Regions from separate parts of the Paraburkholderia phytofirmans OLGA172 genome, predicted to be linked through region 2. Evidence: predicted binding sites of a transcription regulator. Region 2 holds the regulator's gene; the other holds the start of a gene.
What was found. The regulator LexA, encoded in region 2, represses DNA repair genes until DNA is damaged. The targets are predictions, from matches to a motif close to ACTGTATNNNNATACAGT.
Positions count from the first base shown of each region.

Region 1: the regulator LexA is predicted to act here: its motif matches at 2,643-2,660, upstream of recA (recombinase RecA).

Region 1 is NZ_CP014578.1:3,919,306-3,930,077, forward strand. Features, by position in the region: gene AYM40_RS17190 (DUF2889 domain-containing protein) at 1-612, opposite strand, end outside; gene recX (recombination regulator RecX) at 781-1,467, opposite strand; gene recA (recombinase RecA) at 1,475-2,551, opposite strand; gene AYM40_RS17205 (response regulator transcription factor) at 2,794-3,576, shown strand; gene AYM40_RS17210 (sensor histidine kinase) at 3,586-5,124, shown strand; gene AYM40_RS17215 (MFS transporter) at 5,356-7,014, shown strand; tRNA gene AYM40_RS17220 (tRNA-Met) at 7,101-7,177, shown strand; gene AYM40_RS17225 (AMP-binding protein) at 7,280-8,872, opposite strand; gene AYM40_RS17230 (class I fructose-bisphosphate aldolase) at 8,934-9,812, opposite strand; gene AYM40_RS17235 (hypothetical protein) at 9,918-10,772, opposite strand, start outside.
Region 2 is NZ_CP014578.1:2,169,545-2,180,316, forward strand. Features, by position in the region: gene AYM40_RS09280 (ATP-binding protein) at 1-1,033, shown strand, start outside; gene AYM40_RS09285 (universal stress protein) at 1,232-1,696, shown strand; gene AYM40_RS09290 (DUF2939 domain-containing protein) at 1,820-2,464, opposite strand; gene AYM40_RS09295 (hypothetical protein) at 2,668-3,012, opposite strand; gene lexA (transcriptional repressor LexA) at 3,070-3,720, opposite strand; gene AYM40_RS09305 (sulfate ABC transporter substrate-binding protein) at 4,034-5,083, shown strand; gene cysT (sulfate ABC transporter permease subunit CysT) at 5,261-6,163, shown strand; gene cysW (sulfate ABC transporter permease subunit CysW) at 6,160-7,206, shown strand; gene AYM40_RS09320 (sulfate/molybdate ABC transporter ATP-binding protein) at 7,206-8,264, shown strand; gene AYM40_RS09325 (CysB family HTH-type transcriptional regulator) at 8,360-9,286, shown strand; gene AYM40_RS09330 (asparaginase) at 9,508-10,551, shown strand; gene AYM40_RS09335 (DUF3597 domain-containing protein) at 10,711-10,772, opposite strand, start outside.

The DNA.
Region 1 (10,772 bases), 1.7 Mb from region 2:
CGGAGCGCGGCCATACCAGCGCGGATAAAACTGTTGCACCGCCTCGCCGTCGAAACGCAGCGCGTGGCAGCGTCCCAACTGGAATGGCGGTTTGTTGTTGGAATGCTCGTCTGTGCTGTCTGCACTTGTGGCCTGCTCGGTCCCTGACTTTGCCGTCGCGCCCGGCGTGTCTTCATTGGTGTTCCACACGTCGCCGGCGAACGCCTGGATTGCAGCGGTCGGCAAAAGCGCGCACAACTCGGTGAGATGCGTGCAGCCAGCCGTGCCGGCCAGCAAACGGGCAGCATCGCGACGGAAGTTGCGGAACAGATTGAGCCCGATGAGGGCACGGTAGGCGGGATTGCTGGCTTGGCACAACCCTGGATAGGGCACCCAGTCGGACGACGCTTCGGCGTCGACGACGTTGAGCTTGCGATCGATGGTGATGCGAAGCCAGAGTTCATGGATCGGCTGACCATTGGGCCGGACGCCCGACGCAAGCACCACATCGCGCGGTTTTTCGTCGGTCAAGCACGCTTCCACATCCCACAGGCCATCGGCTCGCTCATAGGCTTCCGCTCTGATTGCGCGACGGTGGCGCAACTGACGGGACACTGGCGGGGAGAGCGGCATGCGGAAAGGGAAGGCCGGTTTGGAAAACCCCCGAATTTTAGCATACTGGGTATTTGAGACAGGTGGGAATGCGCAGGGCCGCCCGGCGGGCGGTTCAGCGCGGACGGCCTTATCTCAAAGTGCGGCTGGCGGCGGGGTTCTGCCGCGGCCTCGCAGCGACTCGCCGCTTCATTCCTCGTCGAACCCTTTGAGAATTTTGCCGATCGTGGCGCCCGAGAAACCGCGCGATGCCAGAAAGCGCGCCTGCCTGGCCCGCTCGGCGGGCGTTTCGGGCAGTTGGCTGAATTTCTTCCGCCAGACGGCTTGGGCTCGCGCGAGTTCGGTTTCGCGCAGTTGCGCACTGGCTTCTTCGACCAGCGTTTGGTCCACCGCGTGCTGCTTCAATTCGCCGACAATCCGGCTCGCGCCCAACCGCGACGAGCGCCGATGGACCAGGCTTTCAGCAAAACGCGAATCGGACAGCCAGTTTTCGGCCTCCAGCGAATCGAGCAAGGTGTCGAGCGAATCGGTTTCTTCGACGAACGGCTTCAGCTTGCGCGCCAGTTCGGAGCGGCTGTATTCACGCCGCGACAAATAGCCGAGCGCACGTCCTTTGAGCGAACGGGCCGGGCGTTGGGATTTTTTTGCATCGTCCTGCCCCGGCTTCGCCTCGCCAGGTGTGCGGCGCGAGCGGGTGTAAGTGGTTTCGGATGGATCCGCTGCAGCTTCTGCAGAAGAATCAGACTGCGGCTGACGACCTTCGGCGCGATCGTGCGCATCGAACGACTCGAAAGGATCGGCGTCGTCGTCACGCGGGCCGTCCGCGTTGCGTCCTGCGTTGGCAGCGCTGGACAGCGGCCGGCCCTTGCGTATCACGTGCTGGTTACTCTTCTTCGCCCGCGACTTCGGCGCTTACGCCCGTCGCCGCTTCTGCCATGGCATTCACGCCCAGCGATTCACGAATGCGGTTTTCGATCTCACGGGCGATGTCCGGATTTTCGCGCAGGAATTCACGCGCGTTGTCCTTACCCTGACCGATCCGTTCGCCGTTGTAGCTATACCAGGCGCCGGCCTTGTCGACGATCTTCGCTTGCACGCCGAGGTCGATGACTTCACCCTGACGCGAAATGCCTTCGCCGTACAGGATGTCGAAAATCGCTTCCCGGAACGGTGGCGACACCTTGTTCTTCACGACCTTCACGCGCGTTTCGTTGCCGATCACTTCGTCGTTCTTCTTGATCGAACCGATCCGGCGAATGTCCAGACGCACCGACGCGTAGAACTTCAGCGCGTTACCACCCGTGGTGGTTTCCGGGTTGCCGAACATCACGCCGATCTTCATACGGATCTGGTTGATGAAGATCACGAGGCAGTTCGTGCGCTTGATCGTGCCGGTGAGCTTGCGCAGCGCTTGCGACATCAGACGCGCTTGCAGACCCGGCAGCGAGTCGCCCATTTCGCCTTCGATTTCAGCCTTCGGCACGAGTGCCGCGACCGAGTCGATCACGATCATGTCGATCGAGCCCGAGCGCACCAGTGCGTCGGCGATTTCGAGCGCCTGTTCGCCGGTGTCCGGCTGCGAAACCAGCAGGTCGTTCACGTTCACGCCGAGCTTGCCCGCGTACTGGATATCCAGCGCGTGTTCCGCGTCGATAAACGCTGCCGTGCCGCCGATCTTCTGCATTTCGGCGATGACTTGCAGCGTCAGCGTGGTTTTACCGGACGATTCCGGGCCATAAATTTCGACCACACGGCCACGCGGCAAACCGCCGACGCCCAGCGCGATGTCGAGGCCGAGCGATCCGGTTGAGACCACCTGGATGTCTTCGACTACCTCACCTGCGCCGAGCCGCATGACCGACCCTTTGCCGAACTGCTTTTCGATCTGCGCAAGCGCGGCAGCGAGTGCCTTGCTCTTTTCAGCAGTCAGTCCAGCCGAGCCTTTCTTGCTTTCTTCCATGAATCGTCCTTTGCTATGATGAACGGCGTCTGAGGCAGATGTGCGGCCCGCCTTTTCAAGATTCTTGAAGGACAGCACACGAAACCCAGACACTGTATAAAAAAACAGTAGTTTTGGCAAGCGCGATTCTCATGCGAACGCGCATTTTTACCGTCGCGCTGCCCAACTACCCACAATAATTTTCGGAGACCGCTGTGCGCCGGGGACACCCCACGGCGCCGGCAACGCCAGGTTGGCGCACCATGCGAATTCTGATTGCCGAAGACGACAGCATACTCGCGGACGGTCTGGTTCGATCACTCCGCCAATCGGCCTATGCCGTCGATCACGTGAAGAACGGCGTCGAGGCCGACACCGCCCTGTCGATGCAAACTTTCGACTTGCTGATCCTCGATCTGGGCCTGCCGCGCATGTCCGGGCTCGAGGTGCTGCGCCGCCTGCGCGCCCGCAATTCGAACGTGCCGGTGCTGATCCTCACCGCCGCGGACAGCGTCGACGAACGCGTCAAAGGCCTCGACCTGGGCGCCGACGACTACATGGCCAAACCCTTCGCACTGAACGAGCTCGAGGCGCGCGTGCGCGCGCTGACCCGGCGCGGCGCGGGCGGTGGCCCGACGGTGGTGCGGCACGGTTCGCTGTCGTTCGATCAGGTCGGCCGGATCGCCTATGTCAACGAGCAGGTGATCGACCTGTCGGCGCGCGAACTCGGTCTGCTCGAAGTGCTGCTGCAACGGATCGGGCGGCTGGTATCGAAGGAACAGCTCGTCGACCATCTGTGCGAATGGGGCGAGGAAGTCAGCAATAACGCGATCGAAGTCTACGTGCACCGGCTGCGCAAGAAGATCGAGCCGAGCGGCGTGCGCATCATCACCGTGCGGGGCCTCGGGTACTGCCTCGAGAAAGCCGCCCTACCCTCGAACACGAACGTGAGCGCCAACGCGCCCGCGCCGCATGCTCCGGCCGAGCCAGAACCGCCGGCATCGCCCTCGTCGGCCGCGATGCCGGCGAGCCATCACTACAAATAGAGGACGCCCATGTCCGCACGCGCAGACCGCGCTACGGCGCACGCGGCGGACCTCGACGAGGCGCGCGACGAGCGCTACGCCAATCCGTTCGCCCCGCCCGACGAGACCGAAGCCGCCGCCGAAGCACGCCCGCGCTCGCTGTTCGGCGAGATTCTCGACTGGATGCTGGCGCCGCTGCTGCTGCTTTGGCCGATGAGCCTTGCGGTCACCTACCTGGTCGCCAAGTCGATCGCCAACGGCCCGTTCGACCGTGCGCTCGAAACCGACGCCTACGTGCTCGCCCGCCAGATCCACCCGATCAACGGCGTGGCGGAGCTGTCGCTACCCGACTCCACCCGCGACTTTCTGCGCGCCGACAACGTCGACAGCGTGTTCTATCAGGTGCTCGGCACGCGCGGCGAACTGGTGGGCGGCGAGCGCGACATGCCGCTGCCGCACGAGGAAGACCGGCCGCCGCCCGGCCTCGTCGAATTCCGCGACGACGTGCTGCGCGGCAACGATATCCGCGTCGCCTATACGACCGTCGAGTTTCCGCAGACGCGCGGCGCTCAACCCGTGCTGGTGCAGGTCGCCGAGACGCTCGACAAACGCAGCCAGCTTGCCAACGACATCATCAAAGGCGTGATCCTGCCGCAGTTCGTGATCCTGCCGCTGGCGATCCTGCTGGTGTGGTTCGGCCTGTCGCGCGGACTCGCGCCTCTGCACGCCCTGCAGGCGCATATTCGCGCGCGCCGCCCGGACGATCTGTCGCCGCTCGAAGCCCGCCGCGCGCCGCCGGAAATCGAGCCGCTGGTGACGTCGTTCAACGATCTGCTGACACGCCTCGAACAGAACATGGAGTTGCAGAAGCGCTTTATCGCCGACGCCGCGCATCAGATGAAAACGCCGCTTGCCGGTCTGCGCACCCAGGCCGAGCTTGCGCTGCGCCAGGACGCCTCCGCGGAAGTTCACCGCTCGCTCGAACAGATCGCCACGAGTTCGGAGCATGCGGCGCGTCTCGTCACCCAGTTGCTGGCGCTGGCGCGCGCGGAAAACCGCATGTCGGGCCAGATTTTCACGCCGGTCGAGGTGACCGAGGTGGCCCGCAACGCCGTGCGCGACTGGGTTCAGGCCGCGCTCGCCAAGCAGATGGACCTCGGCTACGAAGCGCCCGAAGAACCCGTCGAAGTCGACGGCAACCCGGTCATGTTGCGGGAAATGTTGTCGAATCTGATCGACAACGCGATCCGCTACACGCCGGCTGGCGGGCGGATCACCGTACGGGTGCGGCACGACGCGACGGCGCGGCGCGTGCATCTGGAAGTGGAAGACACCGGACTCGGCATTCCGGTGGCCGAGCGCTCGCGGGTGGTCGAGCGTTTTTACCGGATTCTCGGCCGCGAAGGCGACGGCAGCGGCCTTGGGCTCGCGATCGTCCGCGAGATCGCGACGATGCACGGCGGAGAAATGACGATCGACGATAACGTCTATCAAACCTCGCCGCGGCTGGCCGGAACGCTTGTGCGTGTCAGCTTGCAGGTACTCGAACGGGCACGGGACTTACCCTAAGGGCGCAACGGCCCGCACATGGCGCTGCCGCCATATTGAGATAATTTTGGCAAATCTTATAAGAATTTAGCGGTACGTTACCGTTTTTTGATTGAATTTTCCCCTACACGCCCGAAGCTGCCATTTCACCCCGTCACGTCAGTACGCCGTAAGTTTCCACTCCAATAATCGGTTGCACGGGAACGCCTTTGCCGGCGAACCGCGTGCACATATCAATATTGGAGACGACATATGGCTACCGTTGGCGGGCAAATCTCGCACGTGCCGATGACGCGCGATGAGAAGCGGGTAATCTTCGCATCGTCGCTGGGTACGGTTTTCGAGTGGTACGACTTCTATCTGGCCGGCTCACTTGCGATTTTCATCAGCAAGAGCTTCTTCTCCGGCGTCAATCCGACTGCCGCGTTCATCTTCACGCTCCTCAGCTTCGCCGCGGGATTCGCGGTGCGGCCATTCGGCGCGATCGTATTCGGACGCCTCGGCGATATGGTCGGGCGCAAATACACGTTCCTCATCACGATCGTGATTATGGGCCTGTCGACCTTCCTGGTCGGCTTCCTGCCCGGCTACGCGTCGATCGGCATGGCGTCGCCGGTGATCTTCATCGCGATGCGCTTGCTGCAGGGCCTCGCACTCGGCGGCGAATACGGCGGCGCGGCAACCTATGTCGCGGAACATGCGCCTCAGGGACGCCGCGGGTTCTACACCGCGTGGATCCAGACGACTGCCACGCTCGGCCTGTTCCTGTCGCTGCTGGTGATTCTCGGCGTGCGCACGGCCATGGGCGAAGACGCGTTCGGCGCGTGGGGCTGGCGTATCCCGTTCATCGCGTCGATCATCCTGCTCGGCGTGTCGGTGTGGATCCGCCTGCAACTGCATGAATCGCCGGTGTTCGAGCGCATCAAGGCAGAAGGCAAGACGTCGAAGGCGCCGCTGTCGGAAGCATTCGGTCAGTGGAAAAACCTGAAGGTCGTGATTCTCGCGCTGATCGGCGTGACCGCCGGCCAGGCCGTGGTTTGGTACACCGGCCAGTTCTACACGCTGTTCTTCCTGACGCAGACGCTGAAGGTCGATGGCGCGACGTCCAACATCCTGATCGCGATCGCGCTCCTGATCGGCACGCCGTTCTTCCTGTTCTTCGGCTCGCTGTCGGACCGCATTGGCCGCAAGCCGATCATCATGGCCGGCCTGCTGATTGCTGCCTGCACGTACTTCCCGCTGTTCAAGGCGCTGGCTCACTATACGAACCCGGCGCTGGAAGCGGCTACGGCGAAGTCTCCGATCGTCGTGATCGCAAACCCGGACGAGTGCTCGTTCCAGTTCAACCCGGTCGGCACGGCGAAGTTCACGAGTTCCTGCGACATCGCCAAGAGCGCGCTCTCGAAAGCCGGCTTGAACTACGAGAACGTCGCGGCGCCGGCGGGCACGCTGGCGGAGATCAAGGTCGGCGATACGGTGATCAACACGTATGACGGCAAGGCCGCCGACGCCAAGGACCAGGGCAAGGCGTTCGACAAGACCCTGGCGACCACGCTGAAGACCGCCGGCTATCCGCCGAAGGCCGATCCATCGCAGATCAACTGGCCGATGAGCGTGGTGATCCTGACGATCATGATGATCTACGTGACGATGGTCTACGGGCCGATTGCGGCGATGCTGGTGGAGATGTTCCCGACTCGCATCCGCTATACCTCGATGTCGCTGCCGTATCACATCGGCAATGGCTGGTTCGGCGGCTTCCTGCCGGCGACCGCCTTCGCGATCGTGGCGGCCAAGGGCAACATCTACTCGGGGCTGTGGTATCCGATTGTGATCGCGCTCGTCACGCTCGTGATCGGCGTGCTGTTCGTCAGGGAAACCAAGGACTCGGATATTTACGCGAAGGACTGAAACGCCTGGCGGACGGGGCAACTTGAAAAAATTGCGCGCCGGGGGTTGACAGCCTCCGGCCCTATCCGCATAATCTCGCTTCTTTCGGCGAATTAGCTCAGTTGGTTAGAGCGACGGAATCATAATCCGCAGGTCCGGGGTTCGAGTCCCTGATTCGCCACCAGTGTTATCAAAGGGTTACAGGTCATTGGCTTGTAACCCTTTGTCCGTTTACGGGTTTGTCTATCCGGTATGCAACCCGATACCCGGGCGCGATCCATTTCCCTCAACGCCGCGGGCCAGACAGTACACACCCCGTACCGTTCTGCGGTGCTACGTGCAACGCCTCGCGCCTGAGTTTGCCGCTCGGCGTGCTCTGCAGGTCCCGCACGACCTCGATTCGGTCCGGACGCAGGGCGCCCGGTTTGAGTTCACGCTGGATGCGCCGGATCATATCGTCGACGATATGCGCCGCGCAGTACTCCGGAACGTCCAGCACGATAAATGCGCGTAGCCGCACCAGCCCTTCGGGCGTCTCGACCGGCAGCGCCGCGGCCTTCACCACGCGTGGATCGGCGAGCAGGAACTCTTCCAGATCTTGTGGTGACACCCAATGCCCCGCAACCTTCGTTCGCTCAGAGCGACGTGACAGGAAGCGCCAGCCGTCGCCAGCGCGCGCAAACAGATCGCCGGGGTCGAAAGTGGGGCCTTGCGGCTGGTAAGCTGCGCTCTCCCCGGGTCGGAAACACCCTAGCATCAGCGCGTCACCGGTGACGCGCAACACCGATGCATCGTCGAGCGCGCCTGCGCTCCCGTATGCGCCGGTGTCGGGGTCTCCCCCTGCCGCAGTCCATTCATAGCCAAATGCCGCGACCTCGCGCAGACCGGACGCAACACCAGCGACTTCAGACAGATAGGGTAGAAAAGTTTCCGTCGTGCCGATTGAATCGAGCATCGGTGCGCGCGAGAACGCCTCCCAACGCTCACGCACTACAGCCGGCAGCCGTTCACCCGCAGCAAGACACAAGCGCAGCGAGTCGAGCCTGAACGGCCGCTTCGCGCGCGCCATCAACAGGTGATACAGCGTCGGCACCGCGAGGAACACACTGACTCGCTCCGCTTCGATGGCCGCGAGAAATTCGTCGTGGCTTTGCCAGCCGGGCAGCAGTACGGACGTGGCGCCGATCGACAGCGCCGGATGGATGCCTTGCAGCCCAAACGAAAAGTACGGCCCGCTCGTCCCCAACACGATATCGTCATCTCTCAACCGCCACATGGGTCCTGTCACGTGCCGTTCAAATGAAGCCACCGCGTGATGGGAATGCACGCAGATCTTCGGGCGTCCCGTCGATCCAGACGATGCAAGGCAGAATGCGGCACGCAAGTCCGGCCCGGTATCGGTGTCAGCCCCCGGCTCGCGCCGGATGGCCATGCACGCGGCGGCGACCTCGCGGCGCTCAAGTCCAGCCTCGTCGACCGGCCGCAAATCGAGGCCGTGCCGTACCCGCGCGGTGCGGTCGCGAAAAACGCGTGCGGGATCGAAATCGCTGAAGAGGAGGTCGTATGCATCGTCGCCGAGGTCCGGATGGACAAGAAACGGCAAGTGTCCCGCGCGCATCGCCGCAAGCCAGATGCAGAGCGTTTCGAGCGTCGAGCTTCCGACGATGGCAATGCGCTGCTGCGCACGGCATCCGCCCAACTCCACGTCGAGCTCACCCGCGAGCCGAATGGTAGCGGCGGCCAATTGCGCATAGCTGAGGCTGCGCCGGCCCTCGCTGGAACACTCAATTAGCGCGGTACGCTCGCCGCGTCCCGCCCGCACATGCCGGTCGACCAGCGACTCGACGCAACCTGCCCGCTGCAGCAGCGGTAATACCATGACAGTCTCCTTATTCGTGTCGAAATACGCTACCTTCATCGACGCTGGCTAGCGCGGCTCGTTACGTCGTTATGACGCAGGCCGGGTCCTTAACCGGCTTGCACAGCCCGTGCGGTTCGAAATGCGGTCGCGACTCGCCCGGAAATCTCCGCGCCCCGTCGGGCTCACCGCATGCGGTACGCGCAGTACGCAACGCGTCGCGCAGTTCCGCCAGAATGCTGCACGGATCGTCGTGCTGGAACACATTACGGCCGACGCACAAACCCGCCCCGCCGTACTGCACGATCGCGCGCGCCAGTTCGACCAACTGTTCATCCGACTTGCGCTCGCCACCTGCGAACACGACGCTCGTGTGCGATTGCACGCCGTCAATCAACTCGGCGATCGCGGAGAGGTCATCGGGAACGCCGAGCTTGATTGCATCGACTCCCATTTCGACCGCCGCACGCACGAAATGGCGCATCCGTCTCATACGCTCGCTCGCGTTACCGGTACCCGTCTTGTCATAGAGCATCGCGAGCACCGGCAGCCCGAACTGATGCGCATCGTCGATCACGCGGCCGAGCAGTCGCAGGTTGGAGCCCGTGTTCGCAGGCAAAAAATTGGTTTGCACCGAAACCGCATCGGCACCCAGCCGCATTGACGCCTCAACTGATGTCAGCAGACGCTTCCGGTCAGGCTGTTCGTCGAGGGACAGCGCACCGTTCAGATGAATCATCATTCCGCCGCTGGTCACAAGCCCCAGGCGTTCCGCGAGTCCCTTGTGCACGACGACCCCCGTTTGCAAGCCCCGCGACACCCAGCCAACCATGTCTTCGAGACGTGCGATACCGCGTACGGGGCCGATCGTCAGACCGTGGTCGATCGGCACGATCAGTGCGGATCCGCTTTGCGGATCGACAAACCGCGACCAGCGTCGCTTGCGTGCAATGTAGGTCATCCGTGTTCCTTACCTGGTAATTCCAATGTGAAAGATCAGTCGTGGCGACACGTCCACGGGCCGTTCAACTGCCGCCGCGCGCCACCAATGCACGGCCAACCGGCGCTACCCGCGGCGTTCGACACCCCGTGCCTCGCGGGCTGAGCCAGGCAACACTGCAGGTTCGGCACCGTCGAGGCTATCCAGCAGGCGTCTGAGTTCGGCGCAGTACGGCCCCATGAACTGAGTACTGAAATCGTCGAATGCGGAGCGCCGGAAGACTGCGTCAAACTGCAGTCGTCCGTTCACAGTCGGCGTATAAAGAATGAAGTCGTATGGCTCTACCAGACATCCAAAGCCGACGTAGCTGGAAGGCGCACGCGCGCGTGCGGGGCCTTCGACGCACGCGTCCAGTTTCCTCATATCCGCGCGAATCAGGCCGGGGTTTGAAACGCACGCGTTAGTCCCCTGTGCGCGGCGCACTATGGCGCGTGTCAGAGGATAGAGGACGGGAATCTTGAGCAGCAGCACAAGCCATTCGAGCCGGCCCAGTTCCAGTTGCAAGGCCGCCTGTTCGCGCGCGCGTTGCACAGCACCATGCACGTGCGCAAGCAACACCCTATCGGGCAGACCAGTGCGAATGCGTAGACCGGCGGGGACGAGGTAGTTGCGAAACGTGTCCGAGTAACGCGGATCCAGCGTTAGCCGCAAGCTGATCGCGCAAGTCACACGCGTGAAGCCGAGGCCCGTGCCGCCACGCTCAGTCAACCGCACCAGTGCCGTCGTCAAGAGCGTATTGAGCGTAACGCCCATGTGCTTCGCAATCCGCTTCGCCGTCGTTTCGAGTTCGCTGTCCACCACGCTGTGATAGAAATCGATTTGTGGCATTGGCGCACCAGTGAGCGCCGCACGTCGACTCGTGAAATTCCGATTGCGGCGAAGCAGATCGCCCGCGATGTTGAGCGCCGCGCGCGCCAGCCG
Region 2 (10,772 bases):
CACGGTCAAGCGCGGCGAGAATCATTGGCGCGCGTTCGGGTTGGAACAGCGCGACCGTTATATCCAGGTTGCGCAGCCGATCTCCGTACGCGAAGACCTTGCGCTGCAACTGGCGCTGCATACGTTGTGGCCGCTCGGTGTGCTGGTGCCGGTGACGATCGTGCTGGTGCTGTTGGTGGTGGCAAAGGGGCTGGCGCCGATCGGCGGGCTGACGCGCGCGCTGACGACCCGGTCGCTCGATTCGCTGGAGCCGCTGCGTCTTGACGGCACCGTGCCGGTCGAAATCAAGCCGCTGGTGGGAGCGCTCAATGATCTGCTGCAACGCCTGAACGTTGCTTCGCAGGCGCAGCGCACGTTTATCGCCGATGCCGCGCATGAGCTGCGCTCGCCGCTTGCCGCGCTGAAGCTGCAACTGCAGGCGGCTTCCCGCGACGGCTCGTTAAAGGGCGAAGGGCAAACGCTGGAGCGCGTCGAGGGGCGGGTCAACCGGATCATTCACCTGGTGCAGCAGTTGTTGACGTTGGCGCGTGAGGATGCACATCCGGTGACGTCGATGGTGTCGGTGAGTTTGCGCCGCATCGGCGAGCAGGCGGTGGGGGATTTTTCGCTGCTCGCGGAGACCAAGGAGATCGATCTCGGGCTCGAGTGTGAAGACGCCCGTGCGGACTACGATGCTTATACGGTACTGGCTGAGCCGCATGGGATGAGTGTGTTGCTGGGGAATCTGATCAACAACGCGATCCGGCATACGCCGCGGGGCGGGCGTGTAGATCTGATTCTGAAGCGCTCTGGCGAGCGGGTGGGGTTTGACGTGGTGGATAGCGGGTCCGGGATACCGGAGGCTGAAATCGAGCGGGTTTTCGATCGGTTTTATCGCGGGGAGGAAGCCCAGGGCGAGGGCAGCGGGCTTGGGCTGGCGATTGTGGCGCGGATCGCCGCGCGGCATCAGCTTGGGCTTTCCTTGCGGAATAATGTTGGGCGGAGTGGTTTGTGTGTTTCGGTTTTTGGCCTGACGGCGTTGGGCTTTCCTTGAGCCCCAGCCCCTATTCATCGACTTGCTGGCCGCCCACATCACCTCGCCGAGCACAATGTCGCCAAATGGCGCGCCTGCGGATCGAATCCAACACGTACCTGTTTAGGGCGCACTTAGCGTTTTCCATCCCTTGCAACCTGAATTGCGGCGCACCATGATTCATTCAGACCGCACTTCTCGCGGAATGGGAGAAAAATCATGGCGAGCTACCAAAAAATCCTGTTGTGCTACGACGGCTCGCGCGAAGGCCGCAAAGCGTTACGTTGCGGCGCCGACCTCGCGTTGGATCTGAAGGCGGAAACGCACTTATTGTCAGTGGTCGACATGCGCTCGACCATTGCGCAAAGTGCGGGCCTGCTGACCGATGTGGCCTGTGGCAGCTTCGAAAAAACGGCCCGCGACATCCTGCAGGAAGGGGTGGACTGGCTCACCGAACGCGGCGTGACCGCGCAAGGGCATTTTGCGTTTGGCCATCCGATCGATGAGATCGCCAACCTGGCGAACGAATTGCATGTCGACCTCGTGGTGGTCGGCCATCGTTGCCGCACCGGTCTGGCACGATGGTGGATGGGTGCGGGGAATACCCCGCTGCTGGATCGGGTCTCGTGCAGCATTCTGGTGGCGTGCTCGTCCGCGCAGGAGCAGCAGCAAGCGGCGGCTTGACGCACAGCGGTGGTGGGGCGCGCACTGGGCTGAAAGGGCCACGTGGGCCGAGCGGTCGTTCGATCAGGGCGACCGCGTCGGTCAAACTATGATTCGCTCAAGTCGATAGCGCCTGCCAGACGATCACTCGTTCAGATTGACCGCGGCCAGCTTCCATGTGAACAAGCCTTCGCGCCGCAAGATCGCCGAGTAACGCGCGTCACCGGCGCCATGCTGATAGGTAACGACGAATTCGTTCAGGCTGCGATAGCCCGCAGTGGTTTGCGGTGGTTGCGGTGGCGTCGCGTTGTTCTCGTTATTAGCTGTGCCGTTGGCCGTATTGCCGGCAACAGGGGGCGCGGGTTCCGGTGCGGGCGCCGCTGAGACCGGCGGAACAGGCGGCCGTTCGCCCGGGTTGCCGCGCGGCGGCATGCCGTTCAGCAATGCCGCAACGCCGTCGGGAGTCGCATAAGCGTCGACCAGCGGACCAATCAATGCCGCGCCGATCATTGCGCCAATCGTGGCGAACGGATTGCCGCTGCCATGCGCGTCGAGCCGACGTGTTAACAAACCGGTGACCTGCTGCTTCAGGCTCTCGCGCAATGCGGGAAAGTCGACGTATTCATTGACGGTTTGCACATCACGCGCATCCGCCGCGCGTTTAAGGTTATTCAGCGCCATGTAGGGCGACGCGTAACCGAACCCCAACAAGGCAATCACCACAATTGCAATCAAAGCGACAATCAGCGGCCGGATGCCGCTGCGTCTCGTGCGAGTTGAAACTGCCATCGGGTGGGATTCTCCATCAGGTGTGATCTAACGTGGACCGCGGCCACGCGAAAACGATCCCAGACGATGCCATATCCGAGAGGCCGCGGGCGGCCGAAAGACCTTAGGCCGCGCTTCGCACGCCGCATGCCGCTGGCCGCTCGCCGCACAGCCGCACAGCCGCAGTGGAATGCAGTGCACGGGCAGTGCAGCCGCAGTGCCGCTTATGATTCGAACACCGCGCCGTGCACATTGGCCTCGTCGGCGATGCAACGATCGATCATGCGGCACACGGCGTCTACCGTGCCGACCATGATCAGCCGTGACGGCCCGTGATAGACGCGCACCGGCGCGCGACGCGCAGGTTCAGCCGTATTCAGCCCCGAATTCAACGACACGCGAGCAAAAGCCGGCAGCGAGGAGGGCAAGCCCGATACGCCGGCCGGCGTGTCGAACAGCGATGGAGTACTCGCCGAGGACGCCTCGATCAGTGAGCAGGGCACCAGTTTGCGCAGATGGCGCAAACGACCGAACTGGCGAAAAGGCAGCAGGCGGGCAAGGCGTTCCATGAGTCTCTCCAGGCGATTCAACGTTAGGGCAGCTTTGGGGTGGAGCACGAGCGGGGGTTAGAACTCACCCGGGCGGATCAGCCCGACGGCGATACCCTCGAGCGCGAACTCCGCACTGCCGGTTTCAACGAAGATGTTGTCGTAGTCGGGGTTCTCGGCGATCAGCTCGATACCGTTCGGCCGGCGCTTCAAGCGCTTGACCGTCACCTCGTCGCCCAAGCGCGCGATGATGATCTGGCCGTCTTTGGCTTCGCTTTTCTTCTGCACCGCGAGCAGGTCGCCGTCGAAGATGCCCGCGTCGCGCATGGACAGCCCACGTACCTTCAGCAGATAGTCCGGCTTGCTCGAGAACAGCGCCGGGTCGCACGCGTAGTGCTGCGAGATATGTTCCTGCGCAAGGATCGGGCTACCCGCTGCAACGCGGCCGATCAGCGGCAGCGACAGTTGCATGATGCTGGCGTGCGGCAGCGTGAACTGGTACGGCGAATCTTCCGGCCCCGCCAGCAGACGAATGCCGCGCGATGCGCCGGCCGCGAGTTCGATCACGCCCTTGCGAGCCAGCGCCCGCAAATGTTCTTCTGCCGAGTTGGCCGAACTGAACCCCAGCTCGGCGGCGATCTCCGCGCGGGTGGGCGGAAAGCCGGTGCGTTCGATGGCCCGGCGGATCAGATCGAAAACCTGCTGCTGTCGTGCGGTGAGTTTGGTCATGGCGCTACTGTATGTATGAACAGGTGACTGTATTTTTATACAGTATTCCGCGCAATTCAAGCTTTACTTTAAGTTCGCGGCCCGGGGTGGCGTTCCAGCGTCGGAAATGGATGTCTTAATACCCATTTTCGTGCTGCAACGCCTTATCTGGCCGTCATTACCACTTTTGCGTATTAAAAAATGAAGAAACATTATTATTAATGATGAAAGCGCTTCGATAGACTGCCCTTCGAGTTGGCGCTCATGTGCACGTGACCGCGACGCAAAACAACACCACGCTGTTTCAGCGGACCACAACGCGGAGAAAGTTGGCATGAACCATCAAGGCACGGGGCTGGCAGGCAGGACCAGACAACTCATCGCGGCGCTCGCATTGGGCGCAGCCGGCACGATCGCCGCGCTCGGCGTCACGACACAGGGGCATGCAGCCGAGACGACGCTGCTGAACGTCTCGTACGACCCGACACGCGAGCTGTACCAGGACGTCAATCAGGCATTCGGCAAGGAATGGAAGGCCAAAACGGGCGAGACGGTCACCTTCAGGCAGTCGCACGGCGGCTCGGGTGCGCAAGCACGCTCGGTGCTGGACGGTTTGCAGGCGGACGTCGTGACGCTGGCTCTTGCCTACGACATCGACGCGCTGGCCAACAAGGGTTTGCTCGACAAAGGCTGGCAAAAGCGTTTGCCGGACAACGCCTCGCCGTACACGTCGACGATCGTGTTTCTGGTGCGCAAGGGCAACCCGAAGCACCTCAAGGATTGGGACGATCTGATCAAGCCGGGTGTGTCGATCGTCACGCCGAATCCGAAGACATCGGGTGGCGCGCGCTGGAACTACCTGGCCGCATGGGCCTATGCCGAACATCAGCCGGGCGGCAACGATCAGAAGGCCAGGGAATTCGTCGGCAAGCTCTATAAGAATGCCGGCGTGCTGGATTCGGGCGCGCGCGGCGCGACCACCAGCTTCGTGCAACGCGGAATCGGCGACGTGCTGATCGCGTGGGAAAACGAAGCGTTCCTGTCGCTGAAGGAATTCGGTCCGGACAAGTTTGAAATCGTCGTGCCGTCGGTGAGCATTCTGGCCGAGCCGCCGGTTGCGGTGGTGGACAAGGTCGTCGACAAGCACGGCACGCGCAAGCTGGCCGAAGCGTATCTGAACTTCCTGTACAGCGAGCAAGGTCAGGAAATCGCAGCGAAGAACTTCTACCGCCCGCGTTCGAACAAGGTGCCGGCCGAGCTGACCTCGAAGTTTCCGAAGCTGAAGCTGTACACGGTGGACGATTCGTTCGGCGGCTGGGCGAACGCGCAGAAGACGCACTTTGCCGACGGCGGCGTGTTCGATTCGATTTACTCGCCGCAGTAACGGCCACACAGCGCGGCACACGGCGGGACGAGATACGCAGTAAGACGTCGCAGTTAGACGTTGAAGTTAGACATGTGAGTCACACCTCGCCATTAAGCGCGCCCGCCCGGCGCGCTTGTGGCCAGCCAGGCGGCCGAAAAAAGAGCCACCGGCATCAACCCTGAAAGAGTACTGAGCATGACGACGCTGACCTTCCGAAAACCGAGTGCCTTGCCCGGTTTCGGCCTGACACTCGGCATCACGGTCGCTTATTTGAGCCTCGTGGTGCTGATTCCGCTTGCGGCGACCTTTCTCAAGACCGCGACGCTCGACTGGGCTCAGTTCGTGCGCGCGGTCACGTCGCCGCGCGTGCTCGCGTCGTATCGCCTGACGTTTTTCTCGGCCCTCGGCGGCGCGCTGATCAACGCCGTGTTCGGTTTTCTGGTCGCGTGGGTGCTGGTGCGTTATACGTTCCCGTTCAAGCGCATCGTCGATGCGGTGGTCGATCTGCCGTTTGCTCTGCCGACGTCCGTGGCCGGTATTTCGCTTGCGGCGGTGTATGCGGGCAACGGCTGGATCGGGCAGTTTCTCGAACCGCTCGGCATCAAGATCGCCTTCACGCCAGCCGGTGTGCTGATCGCGCTGACCTTCATCGGCTTGCCGTTTGTCGTGCGGACCGTGCAGCCGGTGCTCGAAGAGTTCGAGCGCGAGCAGGAAGAAGCGGCCGCCTGCCTTGGCGCGTCGCGCTGGCTGACGTTTCGCCGCGTGGTGCTGCCGGCCGTATTCCCAGCCTTGCTGACAGGCTTCGCGCTGGCCTTCGCGCGGGCGCTCGGCGAGTACGGCTCGGTGATTTTCATCGCCGGTAACGTGCCGATGAAATCGGAAATCACGTCGCTGCTGATCATCACCAAGCTCGAACAATACGATTACGCCGGCGCCACCGCCATCGCGGTCGTGATGCTGGTGGTGTCGTTCCTGATGCTGTTGCTGATCAATACGCTGCAGTGGTATCTGCAGCGCCGGACGGGCCGTGGCGGCGCAGGCCCGGCGCCTGCCGTTGCCAGCGTGGCGGCGATCGGTGTCGGCGGAGGTGTGCAATGAGCCGCAACTCCCTGAATGGTGTGGATGCCGCTGCTGTTGCCCTGGCGCCGCGCGCGCCGCTCAATGTCGCGCGCCGGCCCGATCCGGTCACCGAGCCGCCCGTCGTGCGCTGGATTCTGACCGGCGTCGCGTTGCTGTTTCTCGCGCTGTTCCTGGTCGTGCCGCTCGTCGCCGTGTTCTATCAGGCCTTGAACAAGGGGATCGGCTTCTATCTGGAATCGCTTGCCGACCCGGATGCGTTGTCGGCCATCAAACTTACCGTGATTACAGCTGCCATCGCGGTGCCGCTGAATCTCGTATTCGGCCTCGCCGCGTCATGGTGTATCGCCAAGTTCGACTTCCGCGGCAAGGCATTGCTGACCACGTTGATCGATCTGCCGTTCTCGGTCTCGCCGGTGATTTCCGGCTTGATCTACGTGCTGATGTTCGGCGCGCAAGGCTGGTTCGGCCCGTGGCTGCAAGACCATAACGTGCAGATCATCTTCGCGGTGCCGGGTATCGTGCTGGCGACGATCTTCGTCACGTTCCCATTCGTCGCGCGCGAACTGATTCCGCTGATGCAGGCGCAAGGCAACGACGAAGAAGAAGCCGCGCACGTGCTCGGCGCTTCGGGCTGGCAGACCTTTCGGCGCGTCACGCTGCCGAACGTCAAATGGGGCCTGCTGTACGGCGTGATTCTCTGCAACGCGCGGGCGATGGGCGAGTTCGGCGCGGTGTCGGTGGTGTCCGGCCACATTCGCGGCCAGACCGACACGATGCCGCTGCACGTCGAAATTCTCTATAACGAATACAACTTCTCGGCGGCGTTTGCCGTGGCGTCGGTGCTGGCCTTATTGGCACTCGTGACGCTCGGTCTGAAGTTGCTTGCCGAGCGCCATATGTCGGCGGAACTGTCTGCCGCGCGCGATGTGCCGGCGTATGCGGGGCCTGTCACGCCGGCGTCCGCTTTACAGCCCGCTCCACAGTCCGCTTCACAGTCAGTCAATACAACGCATGTGTCGAAGAGTGCAGTCAAGCACCCGCTCAAGCAAGGAGAGCTGTAATGGGTATCACCGTTCGTAACCTGCAAAAGCGCTTCGGCGATTTCGTCGCGCTCGATAACGTTTCGCTCGACTTTCCGCCGGGTGAACTGGTTGCGCTGCTCGGGCCGTCGGGTTGTGGCAAGACCACCTTGCTGCGTGTGATCGCCGGCCTCGAATACGCGGACGGCGGCCAGGTCGTGCTGCAAGGCCAGGACGTCGCGACGGTCGGCGCGCGTGAGCGCGAAGTCGGTTTTGTGTTCCAGCATTACGCACTGTTCCGTCACATGACGGTGTTTGAGAACGTCGCGTTCGGCCTGCGCGTGAAGCCTCGTAAAGAGCGGCCTTCGGAAGCGGTGATTCGCGAGAAGGTGCATGAACTGCTGAAGCTCGTGCAACTCGACTGGCTCGCGCAACGGTATCCGTCGGAATTGTCGGGTGGCCAGCGGCAGCGGATTGCTTTGGCACGCGCACTGGCTGTCGAACCGAAGGTCCTGCTGCTCGACGAACCGTTCGGCGCGCTGGATGCGAAAGTGCGCAAGGAATTGCGCAGCTGGCTGCGTCGGTTGCATGACGATCTGCATATCTCGACGATCTTCGTCACGCACGATCAGGAAGAAGCACTCGAAGTGGCCGACCGGATCGTCGTGTTGAATCGCGGGCATGTGGAGCAGGTGGGCAGTCCACAGGACGTGTACGACCATCCGCAAACTTCGTTCGTCTATGAGTTCCTCGGCGCGGCGAACCGTCTGCATGGCAACGTGAATGCGAGTGGCTTCGTGGTCGACGGCGCGGCGCTGCCGGTCGCGATCAAGGCCGATTTCAGCGGGCCGGCGTTCGCGTATGTGCGGCCGCACGATTTGCAGTTGTACCCGCAAGCGTCTGGCCACCGCGAAGGCATTGTGGTCGACGTGCGGCGCGTAGTGACGCTCGGCGGCTCGGTGCGTGTGGAACTGGCGGGCCGTGAAGGGAGTGTGCTCGAGGCGGAACTCGACCGCGAATCGTGGCGCGATCTGCAACTGGCGATCGGCGATGGCGTGACGGCCGTGCCGCGCGCGTTGCGCGTATTTCCGGCGCAATGAGCGACACCAAAACCGACACCCAAAGCAGCGTAACAACACTCGGCGTTTCAATCAAACTCTAATAACTCAACTCTGGATCAACCGGAGACATACAGATGAACTTTCAGCAATTGCGCTTTGTGCGCGAGGCCGTGCGTCAGAACATGAATCTGACTGAGGTGGCGAACGTGTTGTACACGTCGCAGTCGGGCGTATCGAAACAGATCAAGGACCTGGAGGACGAACTCGGCGTCGATATTTTCATCCGGCGCGGCAAGCGTCTGACGGGTCTCACCGAGCCGGGCAAGGCGGTGCATCAGCTAATCGAGCGGATGTTGCTGGATGCGGAGAATCTGCGCCGCGTCGCACGCCAGTACGCCGATCAGGACAGCGGCCACCTCGTCGTGGCGACGACTCACACGCAGGCGCGTTACGCGCTGCCGAAGGTAATTCGTCAATTCACCGAGGTGTTCCCGAAGGTGCATCTGGCGCTGCGCCAGGGCAGCCCGCAACAGATCGCTCAGATGATCATCAACGGCGAAGCGGACATCGGCATTTCGACCGAGGCGCTCGACCGCTTTCCTGATATCGTCACCTTCCCGTGCTATTCGTGGCATCACGTCGTGGTGGTGCCGAAGGAGCATCCGCTGGTCGGGCGCGAGAACCTGACGCTCGACGAGATCGCCGAATTCCCGATCGTCACCTACGACCAGGACTTCACGGGCCGCTCGCACATCGACCAGGCGTTCGCGAAAGCGGGTGCGCTGCCCGACGTCGTGTTGACCGCAATCGACGCCGACGTGATCAAGACTTACGTCGAACTCGGCATGGGCATCGGCGTGGTGGCGGCCATGGCTTACGATCCGAAGCGCGACACGGAACTGGTCGCGCTGGATACGCAGCACCTGTTCGAGGCGAGCACGACGCGGGTTGGCTTGCGCAAGGGCGCGTTCCTGCGCGCGTATGCATACCGGCTGATCGAAATGTTCGCGCCGCAGTTGAACGAAGCGGAAATCGCCGCGCAGCTGCGCGAAGCGGTTTGAGGCTTGCGCCGGATCGGCATGGTTCGGCACGGGGCACGAACGGCGTCGCGTGAATTCGTTGCGGCGCCAGCGCGAACTTCATGCGGGCTGCGGCTGGCCGTGATGCAAACGCCGCGCAAACTCGTGGCGCACAGAGCGCTGGCCTCATCCAGTTCCGAAATCAACGGACATCCGTTTTTTCACGCATGGCGGCGCGCGGCGCATCGCTTACAATCGCCGCCATGAATACTTCGACTTCTTCCTCCGCCACGCCTTCAGACGAAGGCGCCACGCCGCCGCTGCCACGCATCGCCGTGCTGGCGACCGGCGGCACGATCGCCGGCGCGGCCGCGGACGCCACCAACACATCGGGCTACCAGGCCGGTGTGGTCGGCGTCGAGCAATTGCTGGCCGTGGTGCCTGCCTTGTCCACGGTGGCGCGCATCGCGCCCGAGCAGATTGCCAGCGTCGACAGTAAAGACATGGAAATGTCGCTGTGGACCACGCTCGCGCAACGCATCAACACGTTGCTCGCCGACGATGACATCGACGGCGTGGTGGTCACACATGGCACCGATACACTCGAAGAAACCGCTTATCTGCTGCATCTGACGATCAAGTCGGACAAGCCGGTCGTGCTGACGGCAGCCATGCGCCCGGCGTCGGCGCTGTCCGCCGATGGTCCGCTGAATCTGCTGAACGCCGTGACGGTTGCGGCGCACACGGGTTCGCGCGGGCAGGGCGTGCTGGTGGCGTTCAACAACAAGATTCACAGCGCACGCGACGTGGTCAAGACGAGTACATATGCAGTCGATGCCTTCCAGTCTCCGGATATCGGCGCGCTCGGCTGGGTGCAGGACGGCCGCGTCGAATTTCAGCGCAGCGTGGTGCGTCCGCATACGCTCGCGACCGAATTCGTGATCGGCGCGAAGTGGCCGCATGTGGAGATCATCGTGAGTTACGCGGGCGTCTCGCGCATTGCCGTGGATGCGTTGGTTGCTGCTGGTGTGCGCGGTATCGTCGTGGCGGGCACGGGTAACGGCTCGATTCACGCCTCGGTGCAGCAGGCGCTGGCCGATGCCGCTTCGCAAGGCGTCGCGGTGGTGCGTGCGTCGCGCGTGGGTTCAGGGCATGTGATGCGCAACGGCGCGGCCGCCGACGACGCACTCGGTTTCGTCAGCGCAGGTTCGCTGAATCCGTACAAAGCGCGCGTGCTGCTGATGCTGGCATTGGCCGCGGGCGGGACAGGGCCGGTTGCGTTGCAGAAGACTTTCGATACGTACTGATTGATGTGGCGCGGGCGGCCCGGTTCAAAGTCAGAACCGTGTCCCGCACATGAAGCTTGAATGACAACGCGGCGCCCAGGTCATCGACCCGGGCGCCGCGTTGTCGTTTCAGCTTAAGGTTGATCGCTATCGGCGGAAACAGGCGAGGCCGGCAAGCAGTTAGGCCGCGAGATCCGGAGGCAATTTCCCGCCGTTCGCCGCCAGCGCTTGCATCACCTGTT